Linked DNA regions of Pokkaliibacter sp. MBI-7. The protein of the gene in region 2 binds, or shares a complex with, the protein of the main gene of each other region. Links are inferred from orthologs where the notes say so. Each region holds a gene or a part of one and is shown on either strand. Other genes may lie near its edges.

Evidence for each region.
Region 1: the proteins of QCD60_RS14930 (region 2) and xseA are in contact, whole or in part, in a cryo-EM structure (PDB 8TXR), measured with the Escherichia coli proteins. The link is inferred for Pokkaliibacter sp. MBI-7 from one-to-one orthologs.

What each region holds. Positions count from the first base shown.
Region 1 is NZ_JARVTG010000001.1:3,893,619-3,906,030, forward strand. Bases 9,608-12,412 are described here. They hold xseA (exodeoxyribonuclease VII large subunit), read right to left. Parts: upstream 11,810-12,412; coding sequence 10,406-11,809; downstream 9,608-10,405. Other genes in these bases: QCD60_RS17240 (helix-turn-helix transcriptional regulator), read right to left, coding at 9,715-10,023; guaB (IMP dehydrogenase), read left to right, coding at 12,026-12,412. Also shown: QCD60_RS17200 (MBL fold metallo-hydrolase), read right to left, coding at 1-915; QCD60_RS17205 (ABC transporter ATP-binding protein), read right to left, coding at 929-2,035; QCD60_RS17210 (iron ABC transporter permease), read right to left, coding at 2,023-3,801; QCD60_RS17215 (ABC transporter substrate-binding protein), read right to left, coding at 3,801-4,784; QCD60_RS17220 (DeoR/GlpR family DNA-binding transcription regulator), read left to right, coding at 4,968-5,732; QCD60_RS17225 (response regulator), read right to left, coding at 5,808-6,497; QCD60_RS17230 (ATP-binding protein), read right to left, coding at 6,544-7,980; QCD60_RS17235 (alkene reductase), read right to left, coding at 8,547-9,605. UniProt on the Escherichia coli protein: Bidirectionally degrades single-stranded DNA into large acid-insoluble oligonucleotides, which are then degraded further into small acid-soluble oligonucleotides.
Region 2 is NZ_JARVTG010000001.1:3,361,431-3,372,026, forward strand. The notes cover bases 1,142-3,813. They hold QCD60_RS14930 (exodeoxyribonuclease VII small subunit), read right to left. Parts: upstream 2,759-3,813; coding sequence 2,525-2,758; downstream 1,142-2,524. Other genes in these bases: QCD60_RS14920 (1-deoxy-D-xylulose-5-phosphate synthase), read right to left, coding at 1,142-1,614; ispA ((2E,6E)-farnesyl diphosphate synthase), read right to left, coding at 1,642-2,523; pomA (flagellar motor protein PomA), read left to right, coding at 2,936-3,694; QCD60_RS14940 (flagellar motor protein MotB), read left to right, coding at 3,710-3,813. Outside these bases: more of QCD60_RS14920, read right to left, coding at 1-1,141; more of QCD60_RS14940, read left to right, coding at 3,814-4,678; bifunctional biotin--[acetyl-CoA-carboxylase] ligase/biotin operon repressor BirA, read left to right, coding at 4,747-5,727; QCD60_RS14950 (type III pantothenate kinase), read left to right, coding at 5,708-6,457; QCD60_RS14955 (hypothetical protein), read left to right, coding at 6,451-7,092; preprotein translocase subunit SecE, read left to right, coding at 7,738-8,106; transcription termination/antitermination protein NusG, read left to right, coding at 8,116-8,649; rplK (50S ribosomal protein L11), read left to right, coding at 8,749-9,180; rplA (50S ribosomal protein L1), read left to right, coding at 9,181-9,876; rplJ (50S ribosomal protein L10), read left to right, coding at 10,061-10,561. UniProt on the Escherichia coli protein: Bidirectionally degrades single-stranded DNA into large acid-insoluble oligonucleotides, which are then degraded further into small acid-soluble oligonucleotides.

The DNA.
Region 1 (12,412 bases), 540 kb from region 2 along the record:
CCGTGGATGAACATTCCAGCGAGTAAAACGGGCACGTCCCTCTTTTACGGCTACCTGCGCCGCGGGTGGCAGATAGCCGGTGTAGATGACCTGATGGTCGCAGGTGGGCGAGGCGATCAGCCTTCCGGCCTCACCACTCTGGCCTTCCGGATCGGCGGCTAACAGCAGCCGGGCCTGATCATCGAAGCCGCGATACTGCCGTGCCAGTTGCTGCAGGCGGACATAGGTTCCTGCAGCAAACAGTCCGGCGGGTTGTTCTAGCAGCGTCAGCAGTGCCTGATAGCAGGCGTTGTCCATCGACCAGCTGGTCAGACCCAGCTCATCAAACCACAGTGCCATTTCAATGGCCCGACCGCTGGGCGGCACCGGAAACAGGCAGGGTGCCGAGAGAAGAGGCTGCAGCGATTCCAGACAGTGTTGCTGCGAGGTCTGGTAATGGCCATAGGAGGCGTCGAGCAATGCCGTCGCCGCAGGCGGTGGCAAATCAAAAGGATAGAGCCGGGACTCCAGCGAAAAATCGCCGCTGTAGAACAATCCGCCTGCCAGTTCGAGATGCAGCCACACGCCGCCCAGCGAATGTCCGGCCCGGCCGCAGCGCAGGCGTATGCCGCCGATGTCGATGTCACCCTGCGCGGGTAACAGCCGGTGCAGACAGCCTTCCGGCAGCTGGGTTGCGACAGGGGCGGTGGCGTAGACCGGCATGGACGGCAACTGCCCGACACTGCCGATATGATCGACATGATCGTGGCTGAGGATCAGGGCGTCAGCCTCAATGCCTGCAAACCAGTCACAGGGCTGGTCAGCCTGCAACGGCCCACCGGCATCCAGCAGCAGGCGTACCTTGGGTGTGCTGATCAGGATGGCGGCAGGTGCCTTGGCATCAAAGCCGCTGAGTATCTGAATTCGGATGCTCATCGTTGTGCTGCTCTCAGGCCACACTGGCCAGGGAAGGGCGAGTGCTGCCTGCAGGTTGTTCCTGCAGACGCCAGCCCTGCCGGACCGTGATCGCGATCTGTGCCCCTGTGGGCAGGCCCTGCCAGTGGTAAGCCTGAAGGCTCTGACCGTCCTGCAGCCGCAAGACAAACTGGTAGCGTTCACCCTTGAACACGCAATGAGTCACGGTAGCCGGCACCCCAGCGGGATCAAGCTCCACATGCTGGGGGCGAATCAGCACTTCCTCTGTCGCGGAGGGCTTGTTCTGCAGGGCCGCCAGTGCCTGCTGCACCTGAGCAGAGGACTGCAGGCGTTCACTGCTGCTCAGTGGCAAACGCACTACACTGCCCTGACCAATAAAGCCTGCTACCCAGGCATTTTGCGGACGCTGATAGAGCGCTTCCGGCGCGTCCCACTGCACCAGCTGGCCTTTATGCATGACGGCAATGCGGTTGGCCAGTGCCATGGCTTCGGCCTGATCATGGGTGACGTAAATAAAAGTGGCGCCGGTACGACGATGAAAGTCACGAAAGCTGTCTTCCATCGATGCGCGCAAATGGCGATCGAGGTTGGCCAGTGGCTCATCCAGCAGCACGACTCTGGGCTCTGAAGCCAGGCAGCGCGCCAGGGCAACACGCTGGCGCTGGCCGCCACTGAGGTCCTGCGGGCGCCGCTGGGCGTAGGGCTCCATCTGCACGGTGGCAAGCGCGTCGCGTACCCGACGCTGATAGTCGCTGCCTTTATAGCCCTTGAGCTTGAGTGGATAGCCGACGTTGTCAGCCACCGTCATGTGAGGCCACAGGGCATAGGACTGAAACACCATGCTCATGTTGCGCAGCTCCGGCGGCAGCTGCTGATGGTCACTGGCCAGCACGGTTGAGCCAAGACTGATACGGCCTGAGCTCAGGGTGTCGAAACCGGCAATCATGCGCAGTGTCGTGGTCTTGCCACAGCCGCTGGGGCCGAGCAGGGCAACAAAGCTGCCTTCCTCGATCTCCAGATTGAGATTGTCGACCACGGTCTGTCCGGCAAACTCCTTGTGTACGCCATGCAGGTGCAGGCCCCGGGCCGGTAAGTCCGAAGAGGGGATCAGCGTTGCCATGGAATCACTCCTTGTGGCAGATAACGGCCAAGCAGGTTGAGTACGGTCATCAGGGCAGCAACCAGAGCGACGATCATCACCGCCACCGCTGATGCCAACACCGCATCTCCGCTTTCGTCAAGATTGAAGATCAGTACGCCCAGGGTTTCATTGCCTGCACTCCACAGCAGCGCGGAGACGGTCAGTTCATTGACGGCGGTAAGAAATACCAGCAGGCAGCCTGCAAAGGCAGAGGGCGCCAGCAGCGGCAACACAATACTGAACAGACGCTGCAGCAATCCGGCCCCGGCCAGTTGTGCTGCTTCTTCCAGAGCAGGGTCCAGTTGCAGCATGGAGCTGTGCACGGGTTTCAGGCTGACGGCCAGAAAACGGGCGAGATAAGCCACCAGAATGATGCCAAGACTGCCGTACAGGCTGATATTCAGCCAGGGCAGGGGGCGGGCGAACAGCAGAATACAGGCAATGGCCAGCACCACGCCCGGCAATGCATAGGGCACATCAATTGCCGCATGCAGCCAGTGCATGAGTGGGCTTTGGCGGCGTGCCAGCAGATAGGCCAGCGGCAGGCTGATCAGCATCAATAGCAGGGCCGCCACGGTTGATAGCAGCAGGCTGTTACCCAGCGCGCGTAGCGTTGCGCCCTGATGGCTGAGCATTTCCTGATAGGCAGCAAAAGTCAGGCTGTGCCAGTTCAGCGGCACACCCAGTGCGGGGACCAGCGAGCTGGTGATCAGGGCCAGCAGTGGCAGCAGCAGAATCAGCAGCAGAGTCAGCGCTAACGCAAGCTCCATCCACCGGCGCCAGCGTCCCAGCTGGAAGTCCAGTGCCCGTCCGGCCATGCCCAGCAGTGGCAGCGCCTGCTGACGCTGAATCCGATTTTGCAGGGCGACGCCTGTGAGCGCGACCACGCCGATCAGCACCGACAGGCTGGCGACGTCACTGAGCATATCAGCGCCAAAGCTGGCCATCTTCTGATAGATCAGCGTCGGCAGGACGTAGTAAGAAGCCGGGATGCCGAGCATGGCAGGAATGCCGAAGTTGCCCAGACAGGAGACAAAAGCGATGGCCGCGCCGGTCCACAGGCCGCCACGACACAGGGGCAGCAGGATATCCCACAGGACCCGGCGCTGATGGGCGCCGCTGAGGCGGGCGGCTTCAATCAGTTCACGAGGAATGGCCAGCAAATGGGTACGTAATGCCAGAAACACCAGCGGCGCGTGCTGAATACCCAGCAACAAAGCAACCCCCTCGGCGGAGTACAGCGGTTGCGGGCTGCCCAGCGGCGGGGCAATGCCGAGGGTGTTTAATAACGGGCTGGCCGGACCGGATAACTGCAGCCAGCTCAACGCGGTTACCTGCGGCGGAATCATCATCGGCAGCATGAACAGGAAAACCCACAGACTGCGGCCACGCACATCGGTCAGGGTGAGAATCAGGGCGAACAGCCCCCCGAGCAACAGGGCCAGTGCGGTGCCCAGCAGGCTGGTATAGAGGCTGTGCTCCAGCGCTGTCCAGGTCGCCGCACTGCGCAGCATTCTGATAAAGGGGGCATCCAGGCCCTGCTGCCAGCCTTGCAGGGCTTGCCATAGCAAACGCAGGCTTGGCAATACACTGAGCAGCAGGATGATCAGCAACAGTGTATAGAGCAGCGCTTGCTGGCTGGCGGGGGCCGACGGGGTGCGCCGATACCACCCGAGCAGCAGGCCGCTCCCGCGACCGGTGGTCGCGGGAGCGGCGAGAGCGCCTGAAGAACGATCTGTCATCATTACTGGGCGCCAAAGATATCAGCGAACTCGGTTTTATCCTGCTCAGCCTGCTTCAGCGCCAGTGCGGTATCGAAGGGCAGCAGTTTGATACTGGCACGCGCGGGGAAGCCTTCGGGGACGGGCATGTCATTGTGGGCAGGAATATAACCCTGGCTCAGCACCAGTTGTTGACCCTGTTGTGACAGCACAAAGTCGACAAACTTCTTCGCGGCGGCCAGATGCTTGGCCTGCTTCAGAATAGCGACCGGCTCAGTGACCATGCTCACCCCTTCTTTGGGGAAGACGAAATCGATGGGAGCACCCTTGGCCTTCTCACGGATCGCCATGTAGTCCACCAGCATGCCGTAGCTCTTGGTGCCGGAGGCCAGCGCCTTGAGCACGCCGCCATTACCCCCCTGGGCCATGGTGTCGTTGTTTTTCAGTGCCTTGTAATAGTCCCAGCCAAAGGTCTTGTCGTTGGTCAGTGCTGCCAGATGAATCAGTGCGGCACCGGAATACAGAGGGCTCGGCATGGCTACCTGACCCTTGGCTTCAGGCTTGGCCAGATCGCTCCATGAGGCGGGCTGCATGGCGGCCTTGGTGTTGTAGGCGATACCAGTGGTGATCAGCTTGGTGCCGTAGTAGTAGCCTTCCTTGTCATACAGGGCCGGATCATAGTGGCTGCGCTCGGCGCTGAGATAAGGCTGTAGCTGGCCATCCTGCTTCAGCGATTCCATCGACACGCTGTCAGCGATCAGCAACACGTCGGCCTTGGCGGCATCAGCAGCCATTTCCGCACGCAGCTTTGTCATCAGTTTGGTAGTACCATCGCGCACCCATTCCACGTCGATATCAGGATTGGCCTTTTTGAAGGCATCGACAGTGGACTGGGCATCAGTGTTGGGCTGGCTGGTATAGAGCACCAGGGTGTCCTGAGCCTGGGCCGACAGGCTGGTGCTGGCACACAGAGCCAGAGTCAGGGCGGTCACGTAACGAATGGACATGTCTATCACTCCCGGAAGCAGGCACGCAAAGGGCCGGTTCAATGGTTGCAGGGTGGTATTGCCGTCTTTCGTTACTGAGGTTAGCGAAGGGTTTTTACATTTTTATGAATATTATCTTTCGTTTGATTGGTTAATTGTTTTCGTTTTATATAAAAACAGTCTTGAGGAGATGAGGGATAGCAGATGTTGACACTGGAACAGCGCCGACGGGCCATCGTCGATCAGGTGAACCAGTCCGGCCCTCTCAGTGTAGAGCTGCTGGCGGAGCAGTTCGGGGTGTCGATTCAGACCCTGCGCAGTGATATCCGCGGGCTGACTGAACAAGGGCTGCTGTTGCGTCGTCACGGGCAGGTGGCCCCCTTTCCCAGTCGCGAAAATATCAGTTTTGAGCAGCGGGAAATTCTCAACATTGAGGGCAAGCAACGTATTGGTCAGGCGGTGGCCGCTCAGCTGGAGGACTATCAGGTGGTGTTTCTTGGCACGGGCACCACGGTGGAGCAGGTTGCCCGCGGGCTGATGGAACATCGCGGTCTGCATGTGCTGACCAATAATCTGCACGCGCTGCGCTATTTGTGCCTGCATCCCGATTGTGAACTGACCATTGCCGGTGGGCGGGTACGCAAGCGTGATCAGGATGTGATCGGCGGCGAAGCGTTACGGTTCTTCCAGCGCTATCGGGCCGATGTCGGTGTGGTGTCGGTGGGCGGAATAGGTGCTGATGGCGCGCTGTACGACTACAACGATGATGAGGTGCTGGCCCGTGAGGCACTGCTGGCGAGCTGTCGTATCCGTATTCTGGCGGTAGACAGTACCAAGCTGGGGAAGGAGGCCACCTGTCAGGTCGGGCATATCACGGATTTTGATCTGGTGATCTGTGATCAGCCGGCACCGGGTGTACTGCAACAGGTGGTTGCTGCCGACCGCTGGCTGGTCGCCGGTACAGACTGAAAGAAGGCTGTGTAAAGTGAGGGCGACTGCTCGGCGGAGCTGTTTAGCTCCGCCGTGACAGACGTGTTGTGTGGCTTAACCGGGCAGGTCGAACCGGTAACCGGCACCGTAGACTGACTGAATCAGCAGGGTATTGGGGATCAGCTGCTCGATCTTGCGACGCAGCTTCTTGATATGGCTGTCGATGGTACGGTCGCTGACGATACGGTGATCGCCATAGATACGCTGCATGATCTGCTCTCGGGTAAAGATACGTCCGGGTGACTGGTACAGCACCGACAGCAGCTGAAATTCCACCTGTGTAAGCTCGACATGGCGGCCCTGATGGGTCGCGCGCATGCTGTGCGGGTCCAGCGTCAGGATGGACTCCTGGGCTTCGCTGCTGTTGGGTTCGGCCAGCAGCGACTGGCGACGCAGGATAGCTTTAACGCGGGCTACCACTTCGCGTGGGCTGAAGGGTTTGCAGATATAGTCATCGGCACCCATTTCCAGACCGATAAGCCGGTCAATCTCTTCCACACGTGCTGTCACCATGATGATGGGCACGCTGCTGAACATGCGGATATCACGGCACAGGCTCAGACCGTCTTTGCCGGGGAGCATGATGTCGAGCAGAATCACGTCGGGGCTGTTGGCCTTGACCCAGGCTTCCACCTCATCACCGTTGTCGATGTGGTGGCAGTCATATCCTGAGCTGCTGAGATAGTCAGTCAGCAGCTGGGCCAGCTTGGGTTCATCTTCGACGACCAGAATTTTGTTTGGCATCCCGTCACTCCAATCAAGTTAAGTAAATAGTCGTTTATGCAGTAATTCAGGTATCCAGCGGGAGCTTCACATGTATCCATACTCCCCCCAAGGGTGAGGGGCGTGACTCAATTGTGCCGCCATGAGCCTCCACGATGTTGTGGCAGATACTCAGCCCAAGGCCGGCGCCGCCGTAGGCGCGGTTACGCGAACCTTCACCACGGAAAAATCGTTCAAACATGCGTGGCAGGTTTTCCGGCTCTACGCCGGGGCTGCTGTCCATCACGTTAATCTCTGCCCAGTCGTCCGCGACCGCCACACTGACCCGACATTGCCCGGGGGCGTCGGTATAGCGCGTCGAGTTACTGAGCAGATTGGTAAACAGCTGGCTCAGACGGCGGTAATCAGCTTTCAGTGGAATATGAGTAATGGTGCCCACGTCGAGGCTCAGATCGAGGTGCTTCTCTTCGAAGCTGTGCCGGCTCGATTCCACACTTTGTTCCAGACACTCAACCAGATCAATATCTTCCATGCGGTAGCTGACCACGCCACGGTCACTGAGCGCGAGTTCGTACAGGTCATCCACTAGGCGTTTGAGCTGCTGAGTCTCATGGTGAAGTGATGCCAGACTCTGCTGATTGAGAGGGCGGATGCCGTCCTGAATGGCTTCAATCTCGCCTTGCAGGATGGCCAGCGGTGTCCGCAGCTCATGGGCGATCCCCGCCATCCATCGACGCCGGCCTTCTTCGTTTTCCTGCAGGGTCTGCGCCATGCGGTTGAAGTCCTTGGCCAGACGGCCAATCTCATCTTTGGAGCGGTTGTTCAGGCGGATGGAGTATTCGCCGTTCGCCAGTTTATGGCTGGCATTACTCAGAGCCTTGAGGGGCCGGGTCAGACGCTGGGCGACAGGCCAGGCCACCAGCGTCGCAATAAACACGGTCACCAGCGCAAGGATGACAAAACTCTGAGTTTGTTCCTCGGTAAAAGCCTGATCGCGCATATGCAGCATTTCCGGCTTCATGACCACGCCGATAAAACCTGTCAGCTTGTGTTCACAACTGATGGGATAAAAGTCTGACGGGCGCTCGTTATTGCTGCTGCCGGTCAGCCAGTTTTTTTGTGGGTCATAGAGTGAAAGACGCGCTTCGAAGGGGGTGTCGCCGTCATTGAGGCTGGCATTGCTCCAGTCTGGCAGGGGCTCATTGGTGCGGCTTTCATAGTCGTCCAGTGCCTTGACGATAATGTCGGCATCGACGTTGCCCGCGTAGCGCACGCGGCGCCACAGGGCGGCATTGTCTACCACCGGCGTCCAGGAATTGCTCTGTTGATAGAGCAGGCAGGCTTCCTGAGTGACCTGCTGGATGCGGCTCTGCTCCTGTGAATGCAGATAGTCGATAAAGCCGCGCTGAAAACTCCACTGGAATACGACAAAGGCTGTCATCACGACGGCGGCGATGGTCGCCAGCAGGACCAGAAATACTTTGAGTTTCAGACTGTTGATCATGGCGCGTCGCTGAAAAGGATTGATCGGTCGGTCATTGTGCCCAGACTTGCTGCGCGGCCACCCTCGGTGACTTGCTGAGGTTCCGCGTGCGGTACAGCTACCTGAGCGCTTTACGGAGGCCGTGAAGCTCAGACAAATGTGCAGTCAAGAACCTTCCGGTGGCGTATCTGACCGACCAATCTGCAAATCGTTCCATATTGGGGTAAAGGTCGGGCAAGTATGTGCTGTCGTGCATCATACAGGATGAAATGAGGGGATGAGGAAAGGAATGTGAAACTTGCTGGCGCCGTCCGCACACTGCGGCAGAAAACGTAGCGGACCAGAAAAAAGAAGCCCCGCAAGAGCGGGGCTAAGAACCGTGATTAGCTTTGATGAGAGAAAACAACCTATGACCGCCGGGCTATGTGCAGCAAGCGAACTTGCTGAAGGGGTGGAGGCATGGGTAATTGCGTTCCCTGAAAACGCATACTAGGGAGCTGGTCTCCGTTTGTCAATGCTAATGATAATAATTTTCATTTATTTTTGTGTTGTGGCTCAGCGAAACGGGCTGGACCGTGATCCGCTTCTCAGTTGGCACCCAGCGTTGGGTAGCTGGTATAGCCCTCTGCACCAGCACCGTAGAACGTGCTGGTATCGGGTGTGTTCAGCGCTGCTCCCTGTGCAAAGCGCTCGGGCAGGTCAGGGTTGGCAATATAGGGTACGCCAAAGGCAACTGCATCGGTCACACCGCGCTCAATGGCCGCTTCAGCGGAGGCGGCGGTGAATTTTTCATTGGCAATGTAGACGCCACCAAACAGGTCTTTCAGCTTAGCGCCAAGACTGTCATCACCTTCCGCTTCGCGGGCACAGATAAAGGCAATCTTGCGTTTGCCCAGTTCACGGGCGACGTAGGAGTACACCGCTTCGCGATCACTGTGCCTGATGTCGTGTGCATCGCCGCGCGGAGACAGGTGCACACCCACGCGATCCGCTCCCCAGACACTGATAACCGCATCAGTGACTTCCATCAGCAGGCGGGCACGGTTTTCTACGGGGCCACCATACTGGTCATCACGCAGGTTACTACCGGTGGCGAGGAACTGCTCCAGCAGGTAGCCGTTGGCGGAGTGCACTTCGACACCGTCAAATCCTGCGGCTTTGGCATTGATGGCACCCTGACGATAGGCCTCGACAATGCCGGGCAGCTCTTCGGTCGCCAGCGGGCGCGGAGTGACGAAGGCTTTTTCCGGGCGCACCAGGCTGACATGACCGGCAGGCTGCACAGCACTGGGGGCGACCGGCAATTCGCCGTCGAGATAGATGGGGTCAGAAATGCGGCCAACGTGCCACAGCTGCAGCACGATACGGCCACCTTTGGCATGCACTGCCTCGGTTACCTGGCGCCAGCCTTGTACCTGTGCCTCGTTCCAGATCCCCGGAGTGTTGGGATAACCCACGCCCATGGGCGTGACGGAGGTGGCTTCGGTCAGGATCAGGCCAGCACTGGCACGCTGAGTGTAGTACTCCGCCATCAGTGCATTGGGAATCCGGCCTTCATCGGCACGGCAACGGGTCAGCGGTGCCATGACAATACGGTTGGGGAGTTGCAGGGCGCCGACTTGCAGAGATTCAAACAATACGGACATGGGGTACTTTCCTCGTTTCTTGCCATCAAAGAGCATCAGTTCACCGAAGCAGGGGGACCTCTTGCGGTGCTCGCTCGTTCAGTAACACATCAATGGTTCAGTTCCCGACTCACAGAGTGGCACTGAACGTTTGTAAAAAGGCCTGGATCACTGGTTCATTGCGCCGGAAGTAGATCCATTGGCCAATCTTCTGGGTCGTGACCAGATCTGCCCGCTGCAAGGCGGCCAGATGGGCTGATGTCGTCGACTGAGACAGACCGGTCTGCTGGAAGATCATTCCTGCGCAAACACCCAGCTCCAGTGGAGTGGCCTGGGTGGCGAACCAGTGTTCAGGCTCCTTAAGCCACGCCAGTATCTGGCGTCTGACCGGGTGGGCCAGTGCCTTGACGATGGCGTCGATATCAGGGCTTGAGTTCATGGGGCATGCTCACCAGTGTTTGAGTATTTCTGTATATCGCGATATTGCGAAATAAATATCGTCAGTTTTGGAAATTAAAAGGGCGCGAGTTGTGTCTAAGTGTTTCTTGTTGAGGGAGGCGTCAGCACCTGCCATTGCAGAACAGCGGGCAGTCTGCCAGCGCAGCGCGTGCAGAGGTGTCGGTAAGCGAGAGGATATACAACGCCGGAAAAAAGAAGCCCCGCGATGGGGCGGGGCTAAGAACCGTGATTAGCTTTGATGAGAGAAAACGACCAGTGACCAGCACGCCATGAACATCATGGTGTAATACAGCTGCATCGCGTTTCCTGTGGGCCATAGTGGCAAAGCAGGGAGGTGATGTCAATGCTAATGAGAATGGTTTTTATTTATTTTTATCAACGGTCAGGTGGAGTTGCCCCTCCGCCAGTCGAGCCAGCAGCTGCTCACCTTCCCTGACCTCGCTGGCGCGGCGAATCACTTGGCCACGCTCGTCCTGCAGGATGGCGTAACCGCGTTCGAGGGTGGCAAGCGGGCTGACCAGATGCAACTGCTGCATCACCGTGCGCAGCTGCTCCTGTGTCGTGCTGATCTTTTTATTGCCGCTGTCAGTGACTGCCATGGTCAACTGATCAACCCGCTGTTGCTGCTGTAACAGGCGGTCACTGATGCTGCGTTGCAAGCGCTGCTGCAAGCCCTGCAGCTGCTGACGCTGGCGGTCAAGGCGTCTGGCCGGCGCCTGAAACTCCAGACGGTGCTGCAGTTGCTGCAAACGCTGCCGCAGCTGGGCATGATGACGCTGCTGCAAGCGCTGCAGGCGTTGCTCGTAGTTGTCCAGTCGTTGCTTTTGTGTGTTCAGATACTGGCGCGGGTCACGCAGCCGGCGCTGAGTCTGTTGCAGCAGATGCTGGCGGGAGCGCAGCTGTCGGCTCCAGCCATCCCGCAGGCGCCGCTGCAGCTGCGTCAACCTTTGCTCCCACACCTGCTGATCGGGGGCGACCAGTTCCGCCGCCGCTGACGGCGTAGGGGCGCGCAGATCGGCAACAAAATCGCTGATAGTTACATCGGTCTCATGCCCGACAGCAGAAATTATCGGGATGCGGCTGGCGAAGATGGCGCGGGCGACAATTTCTTCGTTGAACGGCCACAGGTCTTCCAGCGAACCACCACCACGACCGACGATCAGCACATCACACTGATTCAGCTGGTTGGCCAGCTGAATAGCGCGAACAATCTGCCCGGCGGCCTCATTGCCCTGTACCGCGACCGGGAACAGCTCAACCGGAATGGCCGGGCAACGCCGTTTGAGCACGGTCAGGATATCTCTGACTGCTGCTCCCGTCGGTGAAGTAATCACACCGATCTGCTGTGGCTGGGTTGGTATGGGCTGTTTATGCTGCTGCGCGAACAGCCCCTCGGCCCCCAGTCGCTGCTGCAACTGTTCAAATGCCTGTTGCAGACTGCCAAGTCCTGCAGGCTCTATCCGCTCGCCGATCACCTGAAAGTCACCCCGAGGTTCATACAGGCTGATGCGGCAATACAAATTGACCTGTTCACCGTTGCGCGGACGGTAGCGAGAAAGCTGATTGCGATTGCGGAACATGGCACAGCGAATCTGCGCCTGATGATCCTTGAGGGTGAAGTACCAGTGGCCGGAGCCGGGGCTGCTGAAATTGGAAATCTCACCGGTGACAACCACCACCATAGGGAAGCCCTGCTCCAGAATCAGTCGGGCCTGATGGGTCAGCTGGCTAACGGTGAGAATGACACTGGTGCTGGTGGACATGATGGGTTCCGTGAGAGATCAACCCGGCGACCATACCAGCTCATTGCCACTACTTGAAGTCAGCGCTGTCGTACCACACAAGAAGGCACATTCACCGCCCACATGGATGCCGTCTTCTGGGTAGCAACTGATCAGATGTTGATTGTGCCGTCCGGGAAAATCGGGATATAATGTGGCGCTTCTTTTAATCCCTCTCCTCGATATACAGGCAGGCGGACTATGTTGCGTATCGCTCAAGAAGCACTCACCTTTGACGATGTTCTATTGGTGCCCGGTTACTCAGATGTCCTTCCCAAGGATGTCACCCTCAAGACACGGCTTACCCGTGAAATCACCCTGAACATCCCACTGGTGTCCGCTGCCATGGATACCGTTACCGAAGCGCGTCTGGCCATTGCTCTGGCTCAGGAAGGCGGCATCGGTATCATCCACAAGAACCTCACCATCGAACTGCAGGCGGAAGAAGTCCGCAAAGTGAAGAAGTTCGAGAGCGGTGTGGTGAAAGATCCCGTTACCTGTAGCCCTGAAACCACCGTACGTGAAGTACTGGCCATGGTGCGTCGCTACAGCTTCTCTGGCTTCCCAGTGGTCGACAAGGGCGAACTG
Region 2 (10,596 bases):
ATGCTCAGCAACGGCCGATCCAGCACCTCCAGCGATGGCATGCTCTTCAATCGTCACAATCTGTTCGTGAGTCTGCATCCAGCGCTCCAGTAGCTCTGCGTCCAATGGCTTAACAAAGCGCATATCTGCCAGGCTGCAATTCAACTCCAGCGCTGCCTCTTTGATGTCGTGCAGTATCGGGCCAAAGGCCAGCACGGCAATACGTTGACCGTGGTGAAGGGGCCTGGCCTGGCCCAGGGGGAGTTGTGGCAGGCTATGGTCGGGCAGATTGCCTGGGCCATGTCCGCGTGGATAACGTACTGCAGCGGGCCCGGGGTAGTGATAAGCAGTGGTCAGAGCTGCGCGGGTCTCTGCTTCGTCAGACGGGCAGAGCAACAGCATATTGGGAATGCAGCGTAAAAAGCTGATGTCGTAGACGCCCGCATGCGTTGGACCGTCTTCACCGACCAGACCGGCGCGATCAATGGCAAATAATACGTCCAGATTCTGGATGGCAACGTCATGGATCAGCTGGTCATAAGCCCGTTGCAGGAAGGTGGAGTAGATGGCGACGACCGGTTTGGCTGAGGCGCAGGCCATGCCGGCAGCCAGTGTCACCGCATGCTGTTCGGCGATGCCGACATCGAAGTAGCGCTCAGGAAATTGCTGTGAAAAGGCAATCAGGTCGGAGCCTTCGCGCATGGCCGGGGTAATGGCAAGCAGTCGCTGATCCTGTACCGCCATGGCGCAAATCCAGTCACTGAATATACGGCTATATTTCGGCCCCTTGGCGTTAGTCGTACTTGCAGGCTCCAGCTTGGCGATGGCATGGAAGCCGACGGGGTCTGCTTCTGCTGGTGTAAATCCTTTCCCTTTGCGAGTCAGCACATGGATGAGATGCAGACCCGGTTGGTGAATGATGCTATCGAGCTGCTGGGGGAGTTGCGAGAGGTCATGGCCATCAAGGGGGCCGTGGTAGCTGAAGCCTAGGGCGGTGAACAGCTCTCCTGCATGACTGGAGTCCAGGTAGGTGGCCAGACTGCCGACATTAGGTGAAATCGACATATCGTTGTCGTTGAGGATGACCGTCAGGTCTACGCCAGTCTGGGCTGCGTGATTGATGGCCTCGAACGCCATACCAGCAGTAAAGGCACCATCGCCGATGACGCAGACAACCCGGGGTGTTACACCTTCAGGTCGCACAATCTGACGGCCAAAGGCAATGGCCATACCTAATCCGGCACTGATGGATGTGCTCGAGTGGCCAACGCCGAACGCATCATAAGGGCTTTCATCCCGGCTGGGAAAAGGCGCTGGCCCTTCAGCCTGACGGATCTGAACAAGCGCATCACGACGTCCACTGAGGACCTTGTGCGGATAGGCCTGGTGGCCCACGTCCCAGATCAGTTGGTCGTGAGGCAGGTCCAATACATGATGCAGGGCAACGGTTAGTTCGATCACACCTAAGCCTGCACCGAAATGGCCACCACTTTGACTGACGCTCCACAGCAGATAGCGGCGTAGCTGATCTGCCAACAGAGGCAGGGCGTTGCCAGGCAACTGACGAACCGCAGCGGGCTGATCAATCTGGTCCAGCAGCGGAGTGGAAGGGCGTTGCCGCGGAAGTTCGGTCATGCTGTAACTCTGATGTGTCGTCGTCGCTCAGTGATTGCGGCGAACAATATAATAGGCAAGCTCGCGCAGCAGTGCAGCGTGGTCACCCAGTGGGGCCAGGCTGGTAATGGCTGTGTCGATCAACTTTGCCGCGTATTCTCTGGCCTGTTCAAGGCCGAGTAGCGCAGGATAGGTTGACTTATTGTGCTGCAGGTCTGAACCCTGAGGTTTGCCCAGCGTGGCGGTATCGCCCTCAATATCCAGAATGTCATCCTGAACCTGAAATGCCAGCCCAATACAGCGGGCATACTCCTGCAGGCCTGTGCGTATTGCTTCTGTCGGCTGGGCAACCATGGCAGGGCCTTCTACTGCGGCAAGCAGCAAGGCACCGGTCTTATGGCGATGCAAGCGTTCAAGTTGAGGCAGCGTGATTTGCTGCCCTGTGGCCGCCATATCCATCATCTGGCCTGCGACCATGCCGTGCATACCTGCTGCCCGGCTGAGGCAGCGTATAAGTTGTATACGTACTGCGGCAGGTAGGGCGCTCTCTTCGCTGATCAGCTGAAATGCCAGGGTGTTGAGAGCGTCGCCTGCAAGAATGGCAGTGGCCTCTCCATAAGCTACATGACAGGTTGGCTTGCCACGTCGCAGGTCGTCATCATCCATGGCTGGAAGATCGTCATGAATGAGGGAGTAGGCGTGGATGCACTCGATGGCAGCGGCATACGCGTCGAGCAGTTTCGTGTCGACCTTTAATGCCTGTGAGGTGGCATAGCACAATATGGGGCGGATGCGTTTACCGCCGTTGAACAGACTGTATCGCATTGCCTGTGTGAGTAGTTCAGCGCCTGCGTAGTCATCAATGTAGCGCTTGAGCGCCTCATCTACCTGATGCTGCCAGTGTAGTGAGGCTGTTTGCAGTTGGTGCATGTCAGATGTCGTCCTGAAAGGGGGGCTTGCTGACTTGACCATTTTGTTCAAGAACCAGATGTACCCGTTGCTCCGCATCACTGAGTGTCTGCTGGCACTCTCTGGCCAGAGCAATTCCCTGCTCAAAGGCGCTTAGCGACGCCTCCAGGCTGAGGTCTCCCTGCTCCAGCTGCTGCACCAGCGTTTCCAGCTCCTGCAGTGCCTGCTCAAACTCGACTTTCTTTTTGCGTGCCAACCTTAGTCTCCCTTGGCATCTGCCTGAATCACAGGCAAGCTATGACCGCGTGCCATTTTAACGACAATGTGCCCTATAATAACAGGCGTGTGTGCCATGCCTAAGGTATTGCCAAACAACTGTTAAGCCGCAAGGGATCGATCGTACTAATCACGTGGATGAAGTGAAGGGGATGCCGTGGACATAGCAACGCTGGTCGGACTGGTGGGAGCGATGGGTCTTATTGTCGCTGCCATGGTAATGGGTGGAAGTCTCGGCGTCTTTATAGATGTGCCATCTATCCTGATTGTATTTGGTGGAGCGCTGCTGGTCGCACTGATCAAGTTCACTCTGGGTCAATTTCTTGGTGCCGGTAAAACCGCTGCCAAAGCCTTCATGTTCAAGTCGGTCGATCCGAACGTTCTCATTCAGGAAATTGTTGAGGTCGCAGATGCTGCCCGCAAGGGAGGTCTGTTGTCGCTGGAAGACAAACAGGTATCCAGCCCGTTCATGCAGCGGGGTATGCAGCTGCTGGTAGACGGACATGATCCTGAGGTGGTTAGAACGTTACTCAATAAAGAATTACGCCTGTCCAAGGGGCGGCACGAAAGCAGTATCAAGATATTTGAAGCATTGGGTGATGTCGCACCAGCCATGGGGATGATCGGTACCCTGATCGGTCTGGTGCAGATGCTGGCCAATATGAGTGATCCCAAGGCCATAGGGCCTGCCATGGCTGTTGCCCTGCTGACAACACTGTACGGCGCCTTGCTGGCAAGCGTGATATGTCTTCCCATTGCAGACAAGCTGAAAAATCGCAATGAAGAAGAGGCTGAGTGCGGCGCCATTGTGGTCGATGGCTTGCTGGCTATTCAGGCAGGTCAGAACCCCCGGGTTATCGAACAGATGTTGAAGAACTATCTGCCAGAGTCGAAACGCGGCACAGCGGAAGCGTGATAGGGTGGGGCGCCCATGAGCGATGATGTAGAAGAGTGTAAATGTAAGCCTGGCTTGCCTGCCTGGTTGGCAACCTTTGCCGACCTGATGTCCCTAATGATGTGCTTCTTCGTTCTATTACTGTCCTTCTCCGAAATGGATGTGCTGAAGTACAAGCAGATTGCTGGTTCCATGCGCGCAGCGTTTGGGGTGCAGAATCAACTACAGGTGAAAGATATCCCTAAGGGGACCAGTATCATCGCTCAGGAGTTCAGTCCGGGGCGTCCTGAACCTACTCCGCTCAATGAGGTGCGCCAGTTTACTACGGACCAGACACGCAGCACGCTTGACGTGCAATGTGCTCCTGGTCGTGTGGTGAATCCACCGGAAGAGCAGAATGAGGAAAATAATCCGCAGGCTTCTGCGCAGCAGGATAGTCAGCAGCAATCCCAGGAAGACAGGGAGGCTCAGCAGCAGACGGAGGAGACAGCAATCAATGTCGCCTCAGCGCTGAATGCGGAAATCGCCAAAGGCTCCATAGAGGTTGAGACGCAGGAGCAAAAAATCATCATTCGTGTCAAGGAGCAGGGCTCGTTCGAATCAGGGTCCGCAGCAATGAACTATGCCTTTGTGCCTATCATGGCCAAAATTCGCGATGTGCTGCTTGGTGTGCGTGGGCGTATCTCGATTGAAGGGCATACCGATAACGTGCCTATTCATACTGCGTTGTTCCAGTCCAACTGGGCTCTGTCGACTGCTCGTGCTCTGTCAGTCGCGGAGGAATTGTTTTCCGATGGGCGGCTGGATCAGCGTCGGTTTAGTGTGGTGGGGTATGCGGACACCCATCCGTTGGCGCCCAATAATACATCTGCCAATAGAGCTGCCAACCGTCGGGTGGAAATAGTCATTCATCAAGGTAAAGATCTGCAAAGTGACGAACCGTTGGTTACTCCACCACCAACTACCAATGAGGCTGTTCCTCTGGCTCCTCAGGAAATTTTCTAACAGTAATGGTGATGCAGGTGTTGCGTGGATACCTGTCATGACAGTCTGTGCTTTGTCGAGGTTCGGTGATGGATTTGAAGCAGGTGCTCGATACGCTGGCGGATGGCCAGTGGCATTCCGGAGCAGAGCTGGGTGAGGCGCTGGGTGTAAGTCGGGCGGCAGTGTGGAAGCAGCTGCAAAAGCTTGAAGCGCTTGGGCTCGTTTTACATGCGGTGAAAGGGCGGGGCTACCGTCTGGTACGACCGCTCGAGCTGATCGATGTGCTATGGCTGGACTCGACCCTCAAGAGTAATGCCGTGACGCGCGAGTTGCTTACTTTACATTACTTCCTGAGTCTGGATTCGAGTAACAAGACTGCTCTGGAGCTGACGCGGTGCGAGAGTGGACATGGTCACCTCATTATCGCTGAGCATCAGGCGGCAGGACGTGGGCGCCGCGGGCGAGCCTGGGTCAGTCCTTTTGGAGAAAATATCTATTTTTCTCTTATCTGGTCCTTCCAGTCCGGTCTCGCTGCACTGGAAGGTTTGAGCCTGGCTGTCGGGCTTGCACTGGCGCGGACGCTCAGCAAGGCCGGAGTCAGCGGTGTGGGACTAAAGTGGCCGAACGATGTGTTGATTGAGAATAAAAAAGTCGCTGGCATCTTGCTGGAACTCAGCGGCGAGGCTGGCGGTGTTTGCCAGGTGGTCATTGGTGTGGGCGTGAATGTGGAGATGCAGGATCAGATGGAGCAGATCACGCAGCCCTGGTGCAGTTTGCGGTCTTACTTGCCCGAAGGCTATGGGCGTAATCGCCTGCTGGCTGATCTGCTGCAGGAGCTGGTTGCCGTGCTGCAGGTGTTTCAGCGTGAGGGTTTTGTGGCCGTTAAGCAGGAGTGGATGTCGTTTAGCGTTCATCAGGGGCTGGCGGTGCGCTTGCAGGCGGGAGAGCAGTGCACTGAAGGGGTGATGGTGGGGCTTACGGATACAGGCGGTCTGCGCGTTGCCACTGAACAGGGTGAAGAAGTATTTCATGGTGGTGAGGTGAGTGTTCGTGCGCTTTCCACAAGCTGAAGTAGATGTTGGTAATACACGAATTAAGTGGCGTGTTCGCTATGCGATGAATCGGCTGGGACCGGTCATGTATCGACCCAGTGCCGATTCTGCGGTGGTAATGGAGGAGTTGCAGGCTGATGGTGTACGCGCCCTGGCGTTGTCATCGGTGGGTGCGCCTGCTGCCGTGCAGCAGTGGCAGCAATATGCACAGGAATGCCAGTGGTCACTCTATTTGGCAGCCTCTGAGTCAAGTGCAGCGGGGGTTGTAAACGCCTATCGCGAGCCGGGTCGTCTGGGAGTGGATCGCTGGCTGGCTATGGTTGCGGCGCGCAATGCGTACCCCTCTGATTGTCTGTGTGTTTTCAATGCTGGCAGTGCGCTAACTGTCGATTTTGTTGCAGCAGATGGTCGGCATCTGGGTGGCTACATCGTGCAAGGCTGGGCCATGTTGCAGCAGGCCTTGCTGGGTAATACCCAGCGCATTCATGTGCGAGCAGAAATGATGAGCGATACCTTGCCAGGAGATGATACGGATAGCTGTGTGGGACATGGCCGCCTGCTTATGTGGCAAGGTTTTATCAGGCAAATGATTGTGCAGGCTGAGAGCTATTCGGCGGTGTCGCGCTTTGTGGTTGCGGGTGGCGATGCTGATAAGGTGCTACCCGTGCTGCAGGGGCGGTTGTGTGTGCATTGCCCTGACCTGGTACTCGATGGTCTCGCGATCATGGCGAGGTCGGCAGAATGTTAAGACATGCGTGGCTGGTGCTGATTGTTATTAATCTGGCAGTGGCTTGGTGGGGATGGCAGCGTGAGCAGGAAGAGAGCGCGGGCTTGGGTTTGATGCTGCCTGCCTTGGCTGATCAGAGATTGCTAATGGGGCATGAAATGGCTGCAAGTTCGTTGCAGCAGCGGGCCGAGGAAGCGCAGAAGGCATGTCTTGGTGTCATGCTGGGCAGCGAAGCATTGGCGAAAACGTGGTTGGGATGGCTGCAGTCAAAGGGGGTGGCGGCCACGATGGTTCGTTATGCGGAAGCGGCTTCCCCTGATTATTGGGTGTACCTGGAAACGCGGGATGTGACTCAGCGTCAGTCGTGGCTGGAGAAACTATCTGCTGAGGGGATTGATGCCTATGTTATTGATGCTGGGCAGCTTAAGGGGTTTATCTCTATAGGGCGATTTACGCGTAGATCAGCAGCGGACTACGTTCAGGCTACTGTCAGTGCGCTTGGATTAAGGCCGCTAATCTATTCCATTGATCATGCAAGCGAGCAATGGATGTTGCGTGTTGATAGCACTTATGCTGATACATGGGCAGAGATAATTGCTGGGTTGCCGGCTAAAGATCAGCAGCAAATGCAGTTAAGTAAAATTCTTTGTAATTAGGGTATTGCAAGTATCTGATTCCTTGAGTAATATTCGCACCCGCTACGCAAGTGGTGGTGACTAAGCCGGTATAGCTCAGTAGGTAGAGCAACTGACTTGTAATCAGTAGGTCCCGGGTTCGATTCCTGGTGCCGGCACCATTATCTAAGCGCGGTGGGGTTCCCGAGTGGCCAAAGGGATCAGACTGTAAATCTGACGCGTGAGCTTCGGTGGTTCGAATCCACCCCCCACCACCAGCGCGGGCATCGTATAATGGCTATTACCTCAGCCTTCCAAGCTGATGATGCGGGTTCGATTCCCGCTGCCCGCTCCAGTATGCTCATGTAGCTCAGTTGGTAGAGCACACCCTTGGTAAGGGTGAGGTCGGCAGTTCGAGTCTGCTCATGAGCTCCATTGTTTGACGGTGTAACTCAAAGGTTGGCGTTTTGGTGTGGGAAAGTTCTTGCATCGGGTGGTTTAGATATATACCATACGCGTCCGGCTAAATTGAGTGATGACAGGGCAGTAGTTCCAACGGCAGAACGTCGGTCTCCAAAACCGAATGTTGGGGGTTCGAATCCCTCCTGCCCTGCCAATACTCCAGTCGAATCTCTCCTGCCGAAATGGCACACCCCGTAACAAAAGCACTTGAATAGAGGCGCCTGGATGAGTGGGAAGGCAGAAGTTCAGGAATCCAAGCTGGATGGTCTGAAGTGGGTAGTTGTTGCTGCCCTGGTGGCTGTCGGTGTGGTTGGTAATGCAATGTATTCTGAACAATCCCTGTTATACAGGGTAGTTGCGTTGCTTGTTCTGGCTGCTGTTGCGGCTTTTGTTGCTCTGCAAACTGCAAAGGGGAAGTCTTTCTTTGCGTTGCTAAAAGAGGCTAAGACAGAGGTTCGTAAGGTTGTATGGCCAACTCGCCAGGAAACAACTCAGACTACTTTGATTGTTGTTGCAGTGGTTCTGCTGATGTCTTTGTTGTTATGGGCATTGGATTCATTGCTCAGTTTCTTGGTTTCTTTGGTCATCGGTTAAGGAGGTGGCATGGCTAAGCGTTGGTATGTAGTTCATGCGTACTCTGGATACGAGAAAAACGTGATGCGCACGTTGAAAGATCGTATCAAGCTGAATGACATGGAAGAGCATTTTGGCGATATCTTGGTTCCTACTGAGGAAGTTGTAGAGATTCGCAATGGTGTGAAGCGCAAAAGTGAGCGCAAATTCTATCCTGGCTATGTATTGGTTCAGATGGATATGAACGAGGCTGCTTGGCACTTGGTTAAGGAAACGCCTCGTGTAATGGGTTTTATCGGTGGTACTGCAGACAAGCCTGCTCCTATCAGTGATAAAGAGGCGGCTGCTATCCTGCAGCGTGTGGAATCTGTTGTTGATAAGCCCAAGCCCAAGACTGTATTTGAGCCTGGTGAAGCAGTGCGTGTTATTGATGGTCCGTTTGCTGATTTCAGCGGTGTCGTTGAAGAAGTGAACTACGAGAAAAACCGGCTTCATGTGGCTGTTTTAATTTTTGGACGCTCTACTCCTGTAGAGCTGGAGTTCGGTCAGGTCGAGAAGGCTTGATTGGATTGTGCTAGTAAGCGTTCGCCTCGATTGTATCGGGGCTTTTGCTTACCTGTGAAACGGGGAGCCTTCGGGCGCTATTACCCATTGGAGTGAAACATGGCAAAGAAAATTACAGCTTATATCAAGCTGCAGGTTAAGGCTGGTCAAGCTAACCCTAGCCCACCCGTTGGTCCAGCTCTGGGTCAGCACGGTGTTAACATTATGGAATTCTGTAAGGCGTTCAATGCCAGGACTCAAGGTCTTGAGCTGGGTCTGCCTACACCTGTAGTTATTACCGTTTATGCTGATCGTAGCTTCACCTTCATCACTAAGACTCCTCCTGCTTCAATTCTGTTGAAGAAGGCTGCGGGTCTGAAGAGTGGTTCACCGCGTCCCAATACTCAGAAAGTGGGTAAGGTGAATCGTGCTCAGCTTGAAGAAATTGCCAAGGCAAAAATGCCCGACCTGACTGCAGGCGACATGGATGCTGCTGTGCGTACTATCGCCGGTAGTGCTCGTTCTATGGGCCTGGATGTGGAGGGCGTATAAATGGCAAAGCTGACTAAGCGTGCAAAGCTGATCGCTGAGAAAGTTCAGCCTGGCAAACTGTACAGTGTTGAAGATGCTGTAACTCTGCTGGCAGATCTGTCAAAAGTAAAGTTCACTGAGTCCATTGATGTGGCTGTGAACCTGGGTGTTGATCCACGTAAATCTGATCAGGTTGTTCGTGGTTCCACTGTTCTGCCTAACGGTACTGGTAAAACTGTACGCGTGGCAGTGTTCGCTCAGGGTGCCAATGCTGAAGCCGCTAAGGCTGCAGGTGCTGACGTAGTAGGTTTTGATGATCTGGCTGATGCAGTTAAAGCTGGTAATCTGGACTTTGATGTTGTCATTGCTACTCCAGATGCAATGCGTGTAGTTGGTCAGTTGGGTCAGATTCTTGGTCCTCGTGGCCTGATGCCTAACCCAAAGGTGGGTACTGTTACTCCTGATGTTGCTACCGCGGTTAAAAATGCCAAGGCTGGTCAGGTTCGTTACCGTACCGACAAAAACGGTATCATCCACTGTGGTCTAGGTAAGCTGGGCTTTGAGGCGGGTGCTATCAAGGAAAACCTGGAAGCTCTGGTTGGTGATCTGAAGAAAGCCAAACCTTCTACTTCCAAAGGGGTTTACCTGAAGAAGGTAACCCTGTCTACCACTATGGGACCTGGTCTGGTAGTGGATTTGAGCAGCCTGAACGTATAATTCATGTTGCGATCGAACTTTGGGGTCCCTGGATATGTACTGGGGGCCGTCAAAGACCGCAGGTGAGCCTTGGTTCTTAATGTTGCCTGCGCAGATGGTGTCCCGGCTCAACCTTGTTGAGTCTGACCACCAAAAGTGCCCCTGATTTCAGGGGTGTGGTATGGAAATATCCAGGAGAAAGCCCGTGGCTTTGAAACTTGAAGACAAGAAGGCCATTGTCGCTGAAGTCAGCGAGGTGGCTAAAGGCGCGCTTTCTGCCGTGGTTGCTGATGCCCGTGGTGTGACTGTAGAGCACATGACTGGTCTGCGTAAGCAAGCGCGTGAGAATGGAGTTTACGTTCGTGTTGTACGTAACACTCTGGCTCGTCGCGCAATGGAAGGTACCCAATTTGAATGCCTGAACGAGGTTTTCAAGGGGCCAACCCTTATTGCTTTCTCAAATGAGCATCCAGGCGCTGGCGCTCGTCTGTTCAAAGAGTTTGCGAAAGGTAATGACAAGTTTGAGGTAAAGGGTCTGGCTTACGAAGGTAAGTTCATGACTGCAGCTCAGATTGACATCCTGGCAACTCTGCCAACCTACGACGAAGCTGTTGCACAGCTGATGAGCGTAATCCAAGGTGCAACCAGCAAGCTGGCACGTACTTTGGCTGCGATTCGCGACCAGAAAGAAGGCCAAGCCGCTTAATCCTTGTAGGGATAAGTTGCTTAAAGTATCGATTA